DNA from 4 places in the Enterobacter sp. UPMP2052 genome. Region 2 is predicted to be linked to each of the others. Evidence: predicted binding sites of a transcription regulator. Region 2 holds the regulator's gene; each other region holds the start of a gene.
What was found. Region 2 encodes CRP, which controls carbon source genes, mostly activating them, when cyclic AMP is high. Its sites were predicted from a motif close to ATGTGANNNNNNTCACAT; they were not measured.
Positions count from the first base shown of each region.

Region 1: a site for CRP is predicted at 1,252-1,269, ahead of udp (uridine phosphorylase). Genes of this name have one in related genera too.
Region 3: a site for CRP is predicted at 971-988, ahead of msrB (peptide-methionine (R)-S-oxide reductase MsrB). Genes of this name have one in related genera too.
Region 4: a site for CRP is predicted at 1,842-1,859, ahead of ACWKX3_RS17765 (2-hydroxycarboxylate transporter family protein). Genes of this name have one in related genera too.

Region 1 is NZ_JBSKJR010000015.1:16,742-20,333, reverse strand. Features, by position in the region: gene metE (5-methyltetrahydropteroyltriglutamate--homocysteine S-methyltransferase) at 1-269, shown strand, start outside; gene ACWKX3_RS22025 (dienelactone hydrolase family protein) at 331-1,137, opposite strand; gene udp (uridine phosphorylase) at 1,393-2,154, shown strand; gene rmuC (DNA recombination protein RmuC) at 2,294-3,592, shown strand, end outside.
Region 2 is NZ_JBSKJR010000005.1:166,509-170,100, reverse strand. Features, by position in the region: gene ACWKX3_RS15670 (OsmC family protein) at 1-267, opposite strand, end outside; gene crp (cAMP-activated global transcriptional regulator CRP) at 579-1,211, shown strand; gene ACWKX3_RS15660 (YccS/YhfK family putative transporter) at 1,269-3,356, shown strand.
Region 3 is NZ_JBSKJR010000001.1:1,509,162-1,512,753, forward strand. Features, by position in the region: gene ACWKX3_RS07035 (glycoside hydrolase family 18 protein) at 1-77, shown strand, start outside; gene ACWKX3_RS07040 (YeaC family protein) at 126-398, opposite strand; gene msrB (peptide-methionine (R)-S-oxide reductase MsrB) at 440-853, opposite strand; gene gapA (glyceraldehyde-3-phosphate dehydrogenase) at 1,195-2,190, shown strand; gene ACWKX3_RS07055 (D-hexose-6-phosphate mutarotase) at 2,266-3,150, shown strand.
Region 4 is NZ_JBSKJR010000007.1:151,642-155,233, forward strand. Features, by position in the region: gene ACWKX3_RS17755 (response regulator) at 1-11, opposite strand, end outside; gene ACWKX3_RS17760 (ATP-binding protein) at 1-1,638, opposite strand; gene ACWKX3_RS17765 (2-hydroxycarboxylate transporter family protein) at 1,984-3,345, shown strand; gene ACWKX3_RS17770 (fumarylacetoacetate hydrolase family protein) at 3,363-3,592, shown strand, end outside.

The DNA of each region.
Region 1 (3,592 bases), on a different contig from region 2:
AGACCTCGCGCTCGGACATGGAGCTGCTGGAATCGTTCGAGGAGTTTGATTACCCGAATGAAATCGGGCCGGGCGTGTACGACATTCACTCGCCAAACGTGCCCAGCGTGGAGTGGATTGAGGCTCTGCTGAAGAAGGCCGCCCAGCGCATTCCGGCAGAGCGCCTGTGGGTGAACCCGGACTGCGGCCTGAAAACCCGCGGCTGGCCGGAAACCCGAAGCGCCCTGGCAAACATGGTGAAGGCGGCGCAGAACTTGCGTCAGGGGTAATATAATCGCCCACCCAAAATGTAGGCCCGGTAAGGCATCGCCGCCACCGGGCTTTTTACTTTTACGCTTTCTTCCCGCCGTACTGGCTAAACCATGCCAGCATTCTCTGCCAGCCATCTTTGGCAGACTCCGCGTGATAGCTCGGACGATAATCGGCATTGAAGGCATGTCCGGCATCCGGGTAAACCACGATCTCCGCCTTTGCGTTAGCCGCGCGAAGCGCATGGCGCATCGTGTCGACCGTATCCAGCGGAATACCGGTGTCCTGACCGCCGTACAGCCCCAACACAGGCGCGTTGAGATCGGTCGCGATATCAACAGGGTGCTTCGGCGAATTCAGCGTTTTTTCTCCAACCAGTTTGCCGTACCAGGCCACAGCGGCTTTGAGCTGCGGATTGTGTGCGGCATACAGCCAGCTAATGCGCCCACCCCAGCAGAAGCCGGTGACCATCAGACGGTGCGGATCGCCGCCGTTGCGCGCCGCCCAGCTGGCGACGTGGTCGAGGTCGGCCAGCACCTGTGCATCCGGCACTTTGCTGACTAAATTACTGAACAGCGTCGGAATATCGCTGTAGTCATTGGGGTCGCCCTGGCGAAAATAGAGTTCTGGCGCAACGGCCAGATAACCCTCCAGCGCCAGGCGGCGGCAGAGGTCGCGAATGTGCTCGTGAACGCCAAAAATCTCCTGAACCACAATCACGATCGGCAGCGGACCCTCCGCCGATTCTGGCCGCGCGTGATAAGCAGGCATATTCTCTCCCTGCGTGGGAATCGAGGTTTCGCCCCCGGTAATCGCCTCTTCAGGCGTTGAGACGAGGGTGGAAGCATGAGGGGCCGCAGCAGGTGCAAAGCCGGTTTTTTCAGTCATGGCATTCTCCGTACCAATGAGTTAGCGCAAAGGTAAATATAGACACCAGGTTAACAATCCACAGTGCCTGATACGGTCTATCTTTTGTGCAGTGTCCTACGATATAACTTGTTAATGTGATGTAAATCACTATTTGACGGAAATTAACTGCAATCATTTTCATTCATGGTGAGATGTGTCACGAAATTCAGCGCTTTGCTTCTGTAAAGTACCTTTTTACTTCTTCTGACTAACCGACCCACAGAGGAGTCACCTATGTCTAAGTCTGATGTTTTTCATCTCGGCCTCACTAAAAACGATTTACAAGGGGCTACGCTGGCTATCGTCCCTGGCGATCCTGAGCGTGTGGAAAAGATCGCCGCTCTGATGGATAAGCCGGTTAAGCTGGCAGCCCATCGTGAATTTACCACCTGGCGCGCGGAGCTGGATGGCAAAGCGGTCATCGTCTGCTCTACCGGTATCGGTGGCCCGTCGACCTCTATCGCTGTTGAAGAACTCGCTCAGCTGGGCATTCGTACTTTCCTGCGTATCGGTACCACGGGCGCCATTCAGCCACACATCAACGTGGGTGACGTGCTGGTCACGACCGCATCCGTGCGTCTGGATGGTGCAAGCCTGCACTTTGCGCCGATGGAATTCCCGGCCGTCGCTGATTTTGAATGTACCACTGCGCTGGTGGACGCGGCGAAATCCATTGGTGCCACCACGCACGTGGGCGTCACCGCCTCTTCAGATACCTTCTATCCGGGCCAGGAGCGTTACGACACCTTCTCTGGCCGCGTGGTCAGCCGCTTTAAAGGCTCCATGGAAGAGTGGCAGTCAATGGGCGTGATGAACTACGAAATGGAATCTGCAACCCTGCTGACCATGTGTGCCAGCCAGGGCCTGCGCGCCGGTATGGTGGCGGGCGTTATCGTTAACCGCACCCAGCAGGAGATCCCGAACGCTGAGACCATGAAGCAGACCGAAAGTCATGCGGTGAAAATCGTGGTTGAAGCGGCTCGCCGCCTGATCTAATCCTCTCTTCTGAGATAAAAGGCCGACACGTTCGGCCTTTTCTTTTTGCGTAGCGCCTCGCAGGAAAACCCTTTCAAACTGGACGTTTATACAGCACAATTCTATTTTATGCGGGAAATTCGTTGATGCAGGGGGCAGTGTGGATATCTCTATCCTGATTTATGCAGTGGTTGCGCTGGTGAGCGTGGGCGTAGGCTGGCTGATCGCCAGCTACCAGCACGCGCAGCAAAAGGCCGACCAGCTGGCAGAGCGTGAAGAGATGGTTGCCGAACTAAGCGCGGTAAAACAACAGCTTGCCCAAAGTGGTCACTGGCGCGACGAGTGCGAGCTGCTTAATAACGAAGTGCGCAATCTGCGTGATATCAACACCTCGCTGGAAGCCGATCTTCGCGAAGTGACTACCCGCCTTGAATCTACCCAGCTGCATGCGGAAGACAAAATCCGCCAGATGATCAACAGCGAACAACGCCTGAGCGAGCAGTTTGAGAACCTCGCGAACCGCATTTTCGAGCACAGCAACCGCCGCGTTGACGAACAAAACCGCCAAAGTCTGAACAGCCTGCTGACGCCCCTGCGCGAACAGCTTGATGGCTTTCGCCGCCAGGTGCAGGACAGCTTTGGCATGGAGGCGCGAGAGCGCCACACCCTGGCCCATGAAATTCGTAACCTCCAGCAACTGAACGCCCAGATGGCGCAGGAAGCCATCAACCTGACGCGCGCGCTGAAAGGCGATAACAAAGCGCAGGGCAACTGGGGCGAAGTGGTGCTGACCCGCGTGCTGGAAGCCTCTGGCCTGCGGGAAGGGCATGAATACGAGACGCAGGTCAGCATTGAAAACGATGCCCGCTCGCGCATGCAGCCGGATGTGATTGTCCGCCTGCCGCAGGGCAAGGACGTGGTGATTGATGCCAAAATGACGCTGGTGGCGTATGAACGCTACTTCAACGCGGACGATGACTATACCCGCGAATCGGCGCTGCAGGAGCATATCGCGTCGGTGCGTAACCACATTCGTCTGCTGGGCCGCAAAGACTACCAGCAGCTGCCGGGGCTGCGTTCGCTGGACTACGTGCTCATGTTTATCCCGGTCGAACCCGCGTTTCTGCTGGCGCTCGACAGACAGCCCGAACTGATAACGGAAGCGCTGAAAAATAACATTATGCTGGTCAGCCCTACCACGCTGCTGGTGGCCTTGCGCACCATTGCTAACCTGTGGCGCTACGAGCACCAGAGCCGCAATGCGCAGCAGATCGCCGACCGTGCCAGCAAGCTGTACGACAAAATGCGCCTGTTTGTGGACGACATGTCCTCCGTAGGGCAAAGCCTGGATCGCGCCCAGGATAATTACCGCCAGGCGATGAAAAAACTTGCCTCCGGTCGCGGCAATCTTCTGGCTCAGGCGGAGGCATTTCGCAGCATGGGGGTGGAAGTGAAGCGC
Region 2 (3,592 bases):
AAAGTGCAGATTGATATGCGTGAACAGGCGTGGCGCCTCTTCGCGGCGTTCAGACGTGAGCTTCACTTCGCAATCGGTCACGTCGTGACGGCCTTTTTGCAGGATCGACACCACGTCGATAGCGCTGCATCCCCCCGCCGCCATCAGCACCATCTCCATAGGGCTTGGGGCTTTATCGCCGGAGTTACCGTCCATCAAAATTTGGTGGCCTGACGCAGACTCGCCCAGGAACGTCAGCCCTTCTACCCACTTTACACGCGCTTGCATATTCATTAACTCCAACGTTGCATTTTTGGTGACAGAGTACGCGCGCGTTACATTTCACGCAACGGAAGGCGACCTGCATCATGCTGAAGCGAGACACCAGGAGACACGCGTCAAAAGCTATGCTAAAACACTCAGGATGCTACAGTAATACATTGACGTTACACATGTATGCAGAGGACATCAAACTTTACTGGCTGCGAAACGTTACGACAGCCGACTTCCCAGGGTATGGGTAAGAATTCGATTGCAACCCCAGAGTCAGGATGCGATTTATGGCTCTGGTGACAGCTTATAACAGAGGATAACAGCGCATGGTGCTTGGCAAACCGCAAACAGACCCGACTCTCGAATGGTTCTTGTCTCATTGCCACATTCATAAGTACCCATCGAAGAGCACGCTGATTCACCAGGGTGAAAAAGCGGAAACGTTGTATTACATCGTCAAAGGCTCGGTGGCAGTGCTGATCAAAGATGAAGAAGGGAAAGAGATGATCCTTTCTTATCTGAACCAGGGCGATTTCATCGGTGAACTGGGCCTGTTTGAAGAGGGCCAGGAACGTAGCGCCTGGGTTCGTGCGAAAACCGCATGTGAAGTGGCTGAAATTTCTTACAAGAAGTTCCGTCAGCTGATTCAGGTAAACCCTGACATCCTGATGCGTCTCTCTTCCCAGATGGCTCGCCGTCTGCAGGTGACGTCTGAGAAAGTGGGCAACCTTGCCTTCCTCGACGTTACCGGCCGTATCGCGCAGACCCTGCTGAACCTGGCTAAACAGCCGGACGCGATGACCCACCCTGACGGCATGCAAATTAAAATTACCCGCCAGGAAATTGGTCAGATCGTTGGTTGCTCCCGTGAAACAGTGGGCCGTATCCTGAAAATGCTGGAAGACCAGAACTTGATCTCTGCCCACGGTAAAACCATCGTGGTCTACGGAACCCGTTAATTACGGTCAAACGGCGTGCCACCGCAAGGTGACACGCCGTTTTTGTCTCTACTCCCCATGTGGCGCAGGCTGATCTATCACCCGGAAGTTAACTACGCACTGCGGCAAACGCTGGTGTTGTGCCTTCCTGTGGCCGTGGGCCTGATCCTTGGTCATCTCCAGCAGGGTCTGCTGTTTTCCCTTGTGCCTGCCTGCTGCAACATTGCGGGCCTCGACACGCCGCATAAGCGCTTTTTCAAACGCCTGATCGTTGGCGGTTGCCTGTTTGCAGGCTGTAGCCTCGCGGTGCAGCTTCTGCTGGCCCGGGATATTCCGCTGCCGCTCATTCTGACCGTGCTGGCAATGACGCTCGGCGTGACTGCTGAAATCAGCTCGCTGCACGCCCGACTGCTGCCCGCCTCGCTGATTGCCGCCATCTTTACGCTGAGCCTGGCGGGCAATATGCCGGTGTGGGAGCCGCTGCTGATCTACGCCCTCGGCACGCTGTGGTACGGCGTATTCAACTGGTTTTGGTTCTGGCTGTGGCGGGAACAGCCGCTGCGCGAATCCCTGAGCCTGCTCTACGTGCAGCTAGCGGAGTACTGCGAGGCCAAATACACCCTGCTGACCCAGCACACCGATCCGGAAAAATCACTGCCGCCGCTGCTGACGCGACAGCAAAAGGTGGTGGATCTGATTGGCCAGTGTTACCAGCAGTTGCATATGCTTGCCGCCAATAAAAACCATGATTACAAGCGGCTGCTGCGCATCTTCCAGGTAGGGCTGGATCTGCAAGAGCACATCTCGGTCAGCCTGCATCACCCGCAAGAGGTGCAAAAGCTGGTCGAGCGTAGCCACGCCGAAGCGGTGATCCGCTGGAACGCACAGACGGTGTCCGCGCGCCTGCGGGTGCTGGCAGACGACATTCTTTATCACCGCTACCCCACGCGTTTTAACATGGATAAACCCCTCGGCGCGCTGGAGAAGATTGCCCGCCAGCACCCGGATAACCCGGTCGGGCAGTTCGCCGCCTGGCACTTCAGCCGCATCGCGCGCGTCCTGCGCACCCAGCGTCCGCTCTACCCACGCGACCTGATGGCCGATAAACAAAAACGGCTCCCGCTGCTGCCCGCCCTTAAAAGCTACCTGTCGCTGAAATCCCCGGCGCTGCGTAACGCCGCGCGCATTAGTGTGATGCTGAGCATCGCCAGCCTGATGGGGATGGCGCTGCACCTGCCGAAGCCATACTGGATCTTAATGACCGTGCTGTTTGTTACCCAAAACGGCTACGGCGCCACGCGGGTGCGCATCCTGCACCGGGCGGGCGGCACGATTGCCGGGCTGGTCATTGCCGGGGTCACCCTGCACTTCCACGTGCCGGAGGGATATACGCTGGCGGGAATGCTGGCAATTACGCTGGTGAGCTACCTGATTATCCGCAAAAGCTACGGCTGGGCGATGGTTGGCTTTACAGTCACGGCGGTATATACCCTGCAGTTGCTTACGCTCAACGGCGAGCAGTTCATCATCGCCCGGCTGGTTGATACGCTGATTGGCTGCCTGATTGCGTTTGGCGGCATGGTCTGGCTGTGGCCGCAGTGGCAGAGCGGGCTGCTCAGGCAAAACGCCCACGACGCGCTGGAGGCAGACCAGGAGGCTATCAGGCTGATCCTCAGCGACGACCCGCAGCCCTCGCCGCTGGCCTATCAGCGCATGAAGGTCAACCAGGCGCACAACGCCCTGTTTAACTCGCTCAACCAGGCGATGCAGGAGCCAGGCTTTAACTCGCACTATCTGGCAGACATGAAACTGTGGGTGACGCACAGCCAGTTTATCGTCGAGCACATCAATGCGATGACGACACTCGCGCGCGAGCACACGATGCTGACCCCGGATCTGGCGCAGCGCTATTTGCAGTCGTGCGAGATTGCGCTGCAGCGGTGCCAGCAGCGTCTGGAGTATGACTCGCCGGGTGAGTCGGGGGATTCAAACATTCTTGAAGCGCCGGAAACGCTAACCCACGGGCCGATGAGCACCCTGGAGCAGCATTTGCAGCGCGTGTTAGGGCATCTGAACACCATGCACACTATTTCGTCGGTGGCATGGCGTCAGCGTCCGCATCATGGGATCTGGTTAACGCGCATACTGAAACGCACGCCGTACTGATTATGTCGGGTGGCGCTACGCTTACCCGACCTACAAGACCTGAACACCGTACCTGCCATTTTGTCGGGTGGCGCTACGCTTACCCGACCTACAAGACCTTAACACCGTGCATGCCGTTTTGTCGGGTGGCGCTACGCTTACCCGACCTACAAGACCTGAACACCGTACCTGCCGTTTTGTCGGGTGGCGCTACGCTTACCCGACCTACAAAACCTGAACACCGTACCTGCCATTTT
Region 3 (3,592 bases), on a different contig from region 2:
TGTTCTGGGAGTATGGCGCGGACGATAACAACCAGCTTGCGAAGCAGCTGGCGACATCGCTGGGGATTAAGCACTAAGTGAAGCAGCCGGGTGGCGTCAACGTTACCCGGCATGCTCAGAGAGCACTATTTGAAGGTGGCAATCGGCTTCGGCGCAATGCCGAAATCTTCCTTCAGTTCCCGCTTGCTCTTCATCACCATCTGCCCCTGGGTGTCGATCGTCATGTGCTGCGCGTCGGTGTTATGGCGCGCCTGCCACAACATCACCAGTTGCAGGCTGTTCTCTTTTTGCTCTGGCGTCAGGGCCACGCCATCCGGCCATTTTCCCAGCTCGACCGCCGTGACCAGGCGCTGATAAATTTCCTGCGTCATTCCGCCGATCATGTCATCAATATTCATGATGTCTCCCGTTCAAAGGAATAATTTGCTGAATCGTTTCTTCAACCTTTGGTCTGGTCGCCATTTTCGTCATCCGTGAAGCTCATGGACGCAGAGTTAACGCAAAAACGCTCGCCCGTAGGTTGTGGGCCATCCGGGAAGACATGTCCGAGGTGCGCATCACAGTTACCGCAGCGGATCTCGGTGCGTACCATGCCGTGCGACGAGTCGGTCAGATAACGAATGGCGTCATCGCCTACTGGCTCATAAAAACTCGGCCAGCCGCAGCCGGAATCATATTTTGTTTGTGAATTGAACAGGGGGGCATCGCACACCAGACAGTGGTAGACGCCGTCGCGCTTGTTGTGCAGCAAACGCCCGGTGAATGGGGGTTCAGTCCCGTGATTCTGCGTCACGTAAAACTGCATCTCGGTCAGGTCTTTTTTCAGATCTTCGGGGTTACGTTGGTTCGACATATGCTCACATCTCGCTGTAGAAACAGACATCTTTTAACCCCGATTCTAACAAAACATTAACACCCGCGCGTAGACTTTTGTTCTAAACTTATTAGTCGCGAAAAGGCGGACAGGCAATTGTGATCTATTTCACACTTTATTCCTGAGAGGCCTTTAAAATTCCGGGCGCAGCCCCCATGTGGTTGCTAGCTCAAAGGGAAAGTGAGGCGAGTCAGTCGCACAAACGTTGGTCATAGGATTGATTTGTCGCAATGATTGACACGATTCCGCTTGACGCTGCGTAAGGTTTTTGTAATTTTACAGGCAACCTTTTATTCACTAACAAATAGCTGGTGGAATATATGACTATCAAAGTAGGTATCAACGGTTTTGGCCGTATCGGCCGTATTGTTTTCCGTGCTGCTCAGGAACGTTCTGACATCGAAATCGTTGGTATCAACGATCTCCTGGACGCTGAATACATGGCGTACATGCTGAAGTACGACTCAACTCACGGTCGTTTCAACGGCACCGTTGAAGTGAAAGACGGCCACCTGGTTGTTAACGGCAAAACCATCCGCGTGACTGCTGAGAAAGACCCAGCTAACCTGAAATGGAACGAAATCGGTGTTGACGTTGTTGCAGAAGCGACCGGTATCTTCCTGACCGACGAAACTGCGCGTAAACACATCACTGCGGGTGCGAAGAAAGTTGTTCTGACTGGTCCTTCCAAAGACAACACCCCAATGTTCGTTCGCGGTGCAAACTTCGAAACTTACGCTGGCCAGGACATCGTTTCCAACGCATCCTGCACCACCAACTGCCTGGCACCACTGGCTAAAGTTATCAACGACAACTTCGGTATCGTTGAAGGCCTGATGACCACCGTTCACGCAACGACCGCAACCCAGAAAACCGTTGATGGCCCGTCTCACAAAGACTGGCGCGGCGGCCGTGGCGCGGCTCAGAACATCATCCCATCTTCTACCGGTGCTGCTAAAGCTGTAGGTAAAGTGCTGCCAGAACTGAATGGCAAACTGACGGGTATGGCGTTCCGCGTTCCAACTCCTAACGTATCCGTTGTTGACCTGACCGTTCGTCTGGAAAAAGCTGCTTCTTATGAAGAAATTAAGAAAGCAATCAAAGCTGCTTCCGAAGGCGCAATGAAAGGCGTTCTGGGCTACACCGAAGACGACGTTGTTTCTACCGATTTCAACGGCGAAGTCTGCACTTCAGTATTCGATGCTAAAGCAGGTATCGCGCTGAACGACAACTTCGTTAAACTGGTTTCCTGGTACGACAACGAAACCGGCTACTCTAACAAAGTACTGGACCTGATCGCTCACATCTCCAAATAAGTTGAGATGAGAACCTGATCCAAAAAGGCGACTTCGGTCGCCTTTTTTTATTGTTTAAAGACAGAGGATTGCTGAATGATTAATAAAATATTTGCACTTCCGGTAGTCGAACAACTTACCCCTGTGCTTTCCCGCCGTCAGATTGACGGTGCTGACGTGATCGTCGTAGACCACCCGCGCGTCAAGGCTTCAATCGCCCTGAACGGTGCGCACCTTCTTTCGTGGAAACCCGAGGGTGAAGATGAAGCGCTGTGGCTGAGTGAAGCGACCTCTTTTAAAAAAGGCGCAGCCATTCGCGGCGGCGTACCTGTTTGCTGGCCGTGGTTTGGCCCGGCCGCGCAGCAGGGTCTGCCGGCGCACGGGTTTGCCCGCAACCAGCAGTGGACGCTGAAAGCCCACAATGACGATGACAACGGCGCGGTGCTCACCTTTGAGCTTCAGGCGAATGATGAAACCCGCGTTCTGTGGCCGCACGACTTCACGCTGTACGCGCGTTTCAAGCTGGGTAAAACCTGCGAAATCGAGCTGGAAGCTCACGGCGTGTTCGAGACCACCAGCGCCCTGCACACCTATTTCAACGTGGGTGACATCAGCGCGGTCAAGGTGAGTGGACTCGGCGATACCTTTATCGACAAAGTGGATAACGCCAAAGAGGGCAAACTGGACGACGGCGTACAGACCTTCCCGGACCGCACCGACCGCGTGTACCTGCATCCGGAAGCCTGTAGCGTGATCCACGACAGCGCCCTGAATCGCGCTATCAACGTTGTACACCATCACCACAGCAACGTGGTGGGCTGGAACCCTGGTCCGGCGCTCTCCGTCAGCATGGCCGACGTGCCGGATGACGGCTACAAGACCTTTGTCTGTGTAGAAACCGCCTGCGTGACCGCGCCGCAGAAAACCAGTGAAGAAAATCCGTCTCGTTTAGGCCAGACCATTAGCATCGTTAAGCGCTAAGACGAAACGCCCCTCTCCCTTCGGGGAGAGGGTTCCCCAGAAAATTTTTAACCGGAAGCGATTAGGATTTTATTAACAGAATAAATAAGTTAAAGCGACATCCCGGTCCGGCTGAAAATCGCTGAGGCGTTTGCCTTTCGGCCGGGGCGAGGCGCAGGGATGCGCCGAGAGGGCGGATTTACAGGGACGTTGCCTCCGCCCGTCCCCGATAAGCCGGAAGGGATTAGCCGAAGGCACCGCGAAGCGGCGATTTTCTTTGCCGGGAGCCCGGATTGTTAAGGAGGCGGCGGTGAGCCTCCTTAACACGTTCACAAGTCGTGTGATTCCAGAGTAGCAAGGCTCGTAAAGTGAACGGAATAACCACCACAGCCGTATGTTCCCCCTCACCCCAGCCCTCTCCCTGAATGGAGAGGGAGTATTCTGTGCCTGGCTGTAATTTCTG
Region 4 (3,592 bases), on a different contig from region 2:
TCATGTTGCATAGTCAGTATCTTCCAGTTCCTGCGCGGGTCGCCGGGCGGTTCCTGTGGCGGGAATAAACAGCGAAAATATTGCGCCGCGCGGCGAATTATCAGCAACTTCAATGGTGCCGCCAGCCTGAGTGACATAGCTTTCGATCAGGTACAGGCCAATACCATGATCCCCACGCGTTTTGGTGGTAATGCCGCGCTCAAATATCTGGTCGCGGATCTCCGGTTTGATGCCAACCCCCTGGTCGGCCACTTCAATAATCAGCTCGCGCTCGTTCAGCGTAATCAGCACTTCAACCGGCTCATGCGGCAGCGGGGCGCGCTGCGTCGCCTCAATGGCGTTATCCAGCAGATTGCCGATGATTGATATCAGCTCCTCCTCAAGCAGCGGCAGGAATGGTTTATCGATCCGACAGGCCGGGTCGAACGACAGCGCAACGCCCTTTTCGCGCGCCCGTGCGGCTTTGCCTAACAGCAGGCCGCACAGCGTCGGCGAGCTAAAGCGTGAGGAGATAAAGTCCAGCAACTCCTGGGCGTGTTCCGACTGCGCCTGGATGTAGTCAATGGCCTCGCCGTAGCGGCCCATGTGCAGCAGGCCGGAAAGCGTCGTCATGCGGTTCAACTGCTCGTGACGCATGATGCGCAGGTTATCGACATAGCGCTTCACCTGGCTGAGCTGGGCGCTAAGCGAGTCGATTTCATTGCGATCGCGAAAGGTAATCACCCATCCCTGGAGTGAATCTTCCAGCATAATGCGCACCCGGCTGGCGATCACCGTGAGGTCGTTAAAGCGGCAAATCTCATCATGGGTATCTTTCGCCAGCATCGTCTGCGCCGCGAAAAACGGGACGGGGGCGATCACCTGATTGATCGGTTTCCCCCGCAGCGCGCGGGCGGGCTGGCTCAGCCCCAGCAGTTTTCGCGCGGCCTGGTTGATCACCTCAATGCGCAGGTTGCTGTCGATGGCAATCACCCCTTCGTAAATGGACTCCATCATCGCTTTTTGCTGGCGCACCAGCAGGCCGATTTCGCGCGGCTCCAGAGAGAAAATCTGCTTTTTAATGCTGCGGGTAAAGAACCACGAGAAGATAAACAGGGCAATCAGCAGCAGCACGGCGGCGATCAGGATGTTAATCACTTTGTTAACGGTGATGGTATCGAGATAGCTGGTGAGATAGCCCACCGACACAATCCCCACCACGCGGCCCGCGTCGTTAAAAATGGGCGCTTTACTGCGCAGCGAAATCCCGAGACCGCCCTTGCGAATGGTGGTGGTGCTTTTGCCGCGCAGCACCTCTTCGTTGTCGCCGCCGACCAGCGTTTTGCCGACCCGGTCCGCAAATACCGAGTGGAAAAGATGCAGCCCTTTATCGTCACCGATGACAATAAAACTGGCGTCGCTGTGTGCGGCTATTTTTTTCATGAACTCTTGAATGCCGCGGATATCTTTCTCTGCGACCTCCTGACGCAAGCTCGGAATAAGTGCGATCTCTTCCGCCTGTATTCTGGCGCGCATACTCATTTCCTGATAAAGCTGCCTGCCCACGTCCACATAATAATATCCCCCCAGCAGGGCAAAGAGCACCGAGAAAAAGGCGACCAGGGAAATAAACAGCTTTATCTGGAAGGAGACTTTCATCATTATCACGCAGCGCATCAATGGAAAAAAGGAATATAACATCTTTTCCCCTGCTGGCGCGGGGTTTGCCTGAAACTTGTGATCCTTTGCACAGCGCTGGTGGTCCGGTAAATCCGATAATTAAGGTTTATCTTAATGGTGCGATATTGCGTGTCGCTTACAGGTTTAATCGGCAATAAAAACCATAAAAACCACGCCAATAAATAAGGTGTGAATCACATTAAATAATAGAAACCATAAAAACCATAGCGGCCATAAAAACTTCGCTTTTAATATGCCATTCCTCACATAAAGTAAGCCTTTGTGACTCTAAGCTCAACGGACAAAATAACGAAGGGGCTTATTATGAGCACAACTGACAATTCATTCTCTGTTACCCACGACCCGATTGATATTCAACGGCCTTCGCTCAAAGAGCGCTGGTGGCATATTATGGATACCTGGAAAGTCGGGATTATTCCGCTGCCGCTGTTTGTGCTGGCGGGCGTGCTGATCGCCATTGACTGCCTGGGCGGCAAGCTGCCGAGCGATATCGTGGTGATGGTCGCCACGCTGGCATTCTTCGGCTTTGCCTGCGGCGAGTTTGGCAAACGTCTGCCGATTGTCGGCAAACTGGGCGCGGCGGCGATATGCGCCACTTTTATCCCGTCAGCGCTGGTCTACTACGGTCTGCTGCCGGACGTGGTGGTTGAATCCACTACCAAATTCTACAAATCCACCAACATTCTCTACCTCTACATCTGCTGCATCATTGTCGGCAGCATCATGAGCATGAACCGCACGGTGCTGATTCAGGGCTTTCTGCGCATCTTCTTCCCGATGCTATGCGGGGAAATCGTCGGCATGATTGTCGGGATGGGCGTCGGTCTGGCGCTGGGCCTGGAGCCGTTCCAGATCTTCTTCTTTATCATTCTGCCGATCATGGCGGGCGGCGTGGGGGAAGGGGCGATCCCGCTCTCCATTGGCTATGCCACCCTGCTGCATATGGATCAGGGCGTGGCGCTTGGCCGCGTGCTGCCGATGGTGATGCTCGGCGGCCTGACCGCCATCATCATCTCCGGCTGCCTGAACCAGCTCGGGAAACGCTATCCGCACCTGACCGGTGAAGGCCAGCTGATGCCAAACCGCGCCAACGCCGATACCACCGTTTCGCAGCCTGCATTCTCCGGTAAAACGGATGTCACCACCATAGCCTCCGGCGCACTGCTGGCGGTGCTGCTCTATATGCTCGGTATGCTTGGCCACAAGCTGATTGGCCTGCCTGCGCCGGTTGGCATGCTGTTTATGGCGGTGCTGGTGAAGCTCTGCAATGGCGCGTCGCCGCGCATTCTTGAAGGCTCGCAGGTGGTCTACAAATTCTTCCAGACGTCAGTAACGTATCCCATCCTCTTTGCCGTCGGCGTGGCGATCACCCCGTGGCACGAACTGGTTGCGGCATTCACCCTCAGCAACCTGCTGGTGATCGTCAGCACCGTCTCCGCGCTGGTGGCGACCGGGTTCTTCGTCGGCAAAAAGATTGGTATGCATCCGATTGATGTCGCCATCGTCTCCTGCTGTCAGAGCGGGCAGGGCGGGACCGGCGACGTGGCGATTCTGACCGCAGGCAACCGCATGAGCCTGATGCCCTTCGCCCAGATTGCTACCCGTATCGGTGGGGCGATTAACGTCTCCGTCTCTCTGCTGATACTGGGCAACTTCCTCGTTTAAGTCTTCAGGAAAAAACAATGAAACTCGCAAGCTTTTTATATCAGGGTAAACGCAGCTACGGCATTGTCCAGGCCGACGGCATCATTGATTTAGGCCGCCGTCTGGGCGATCGCTACGCCGACCTCAAGGCGCTATTGCAGGGAAACGGGCTGGCGCAGACGACCCGGTACCTTAACGATGCGGTCGATGTCCCGATGAGCGCCATCACCTTTTTACCGGTGATTGAACAGCCGGAAAAAATCCTCTG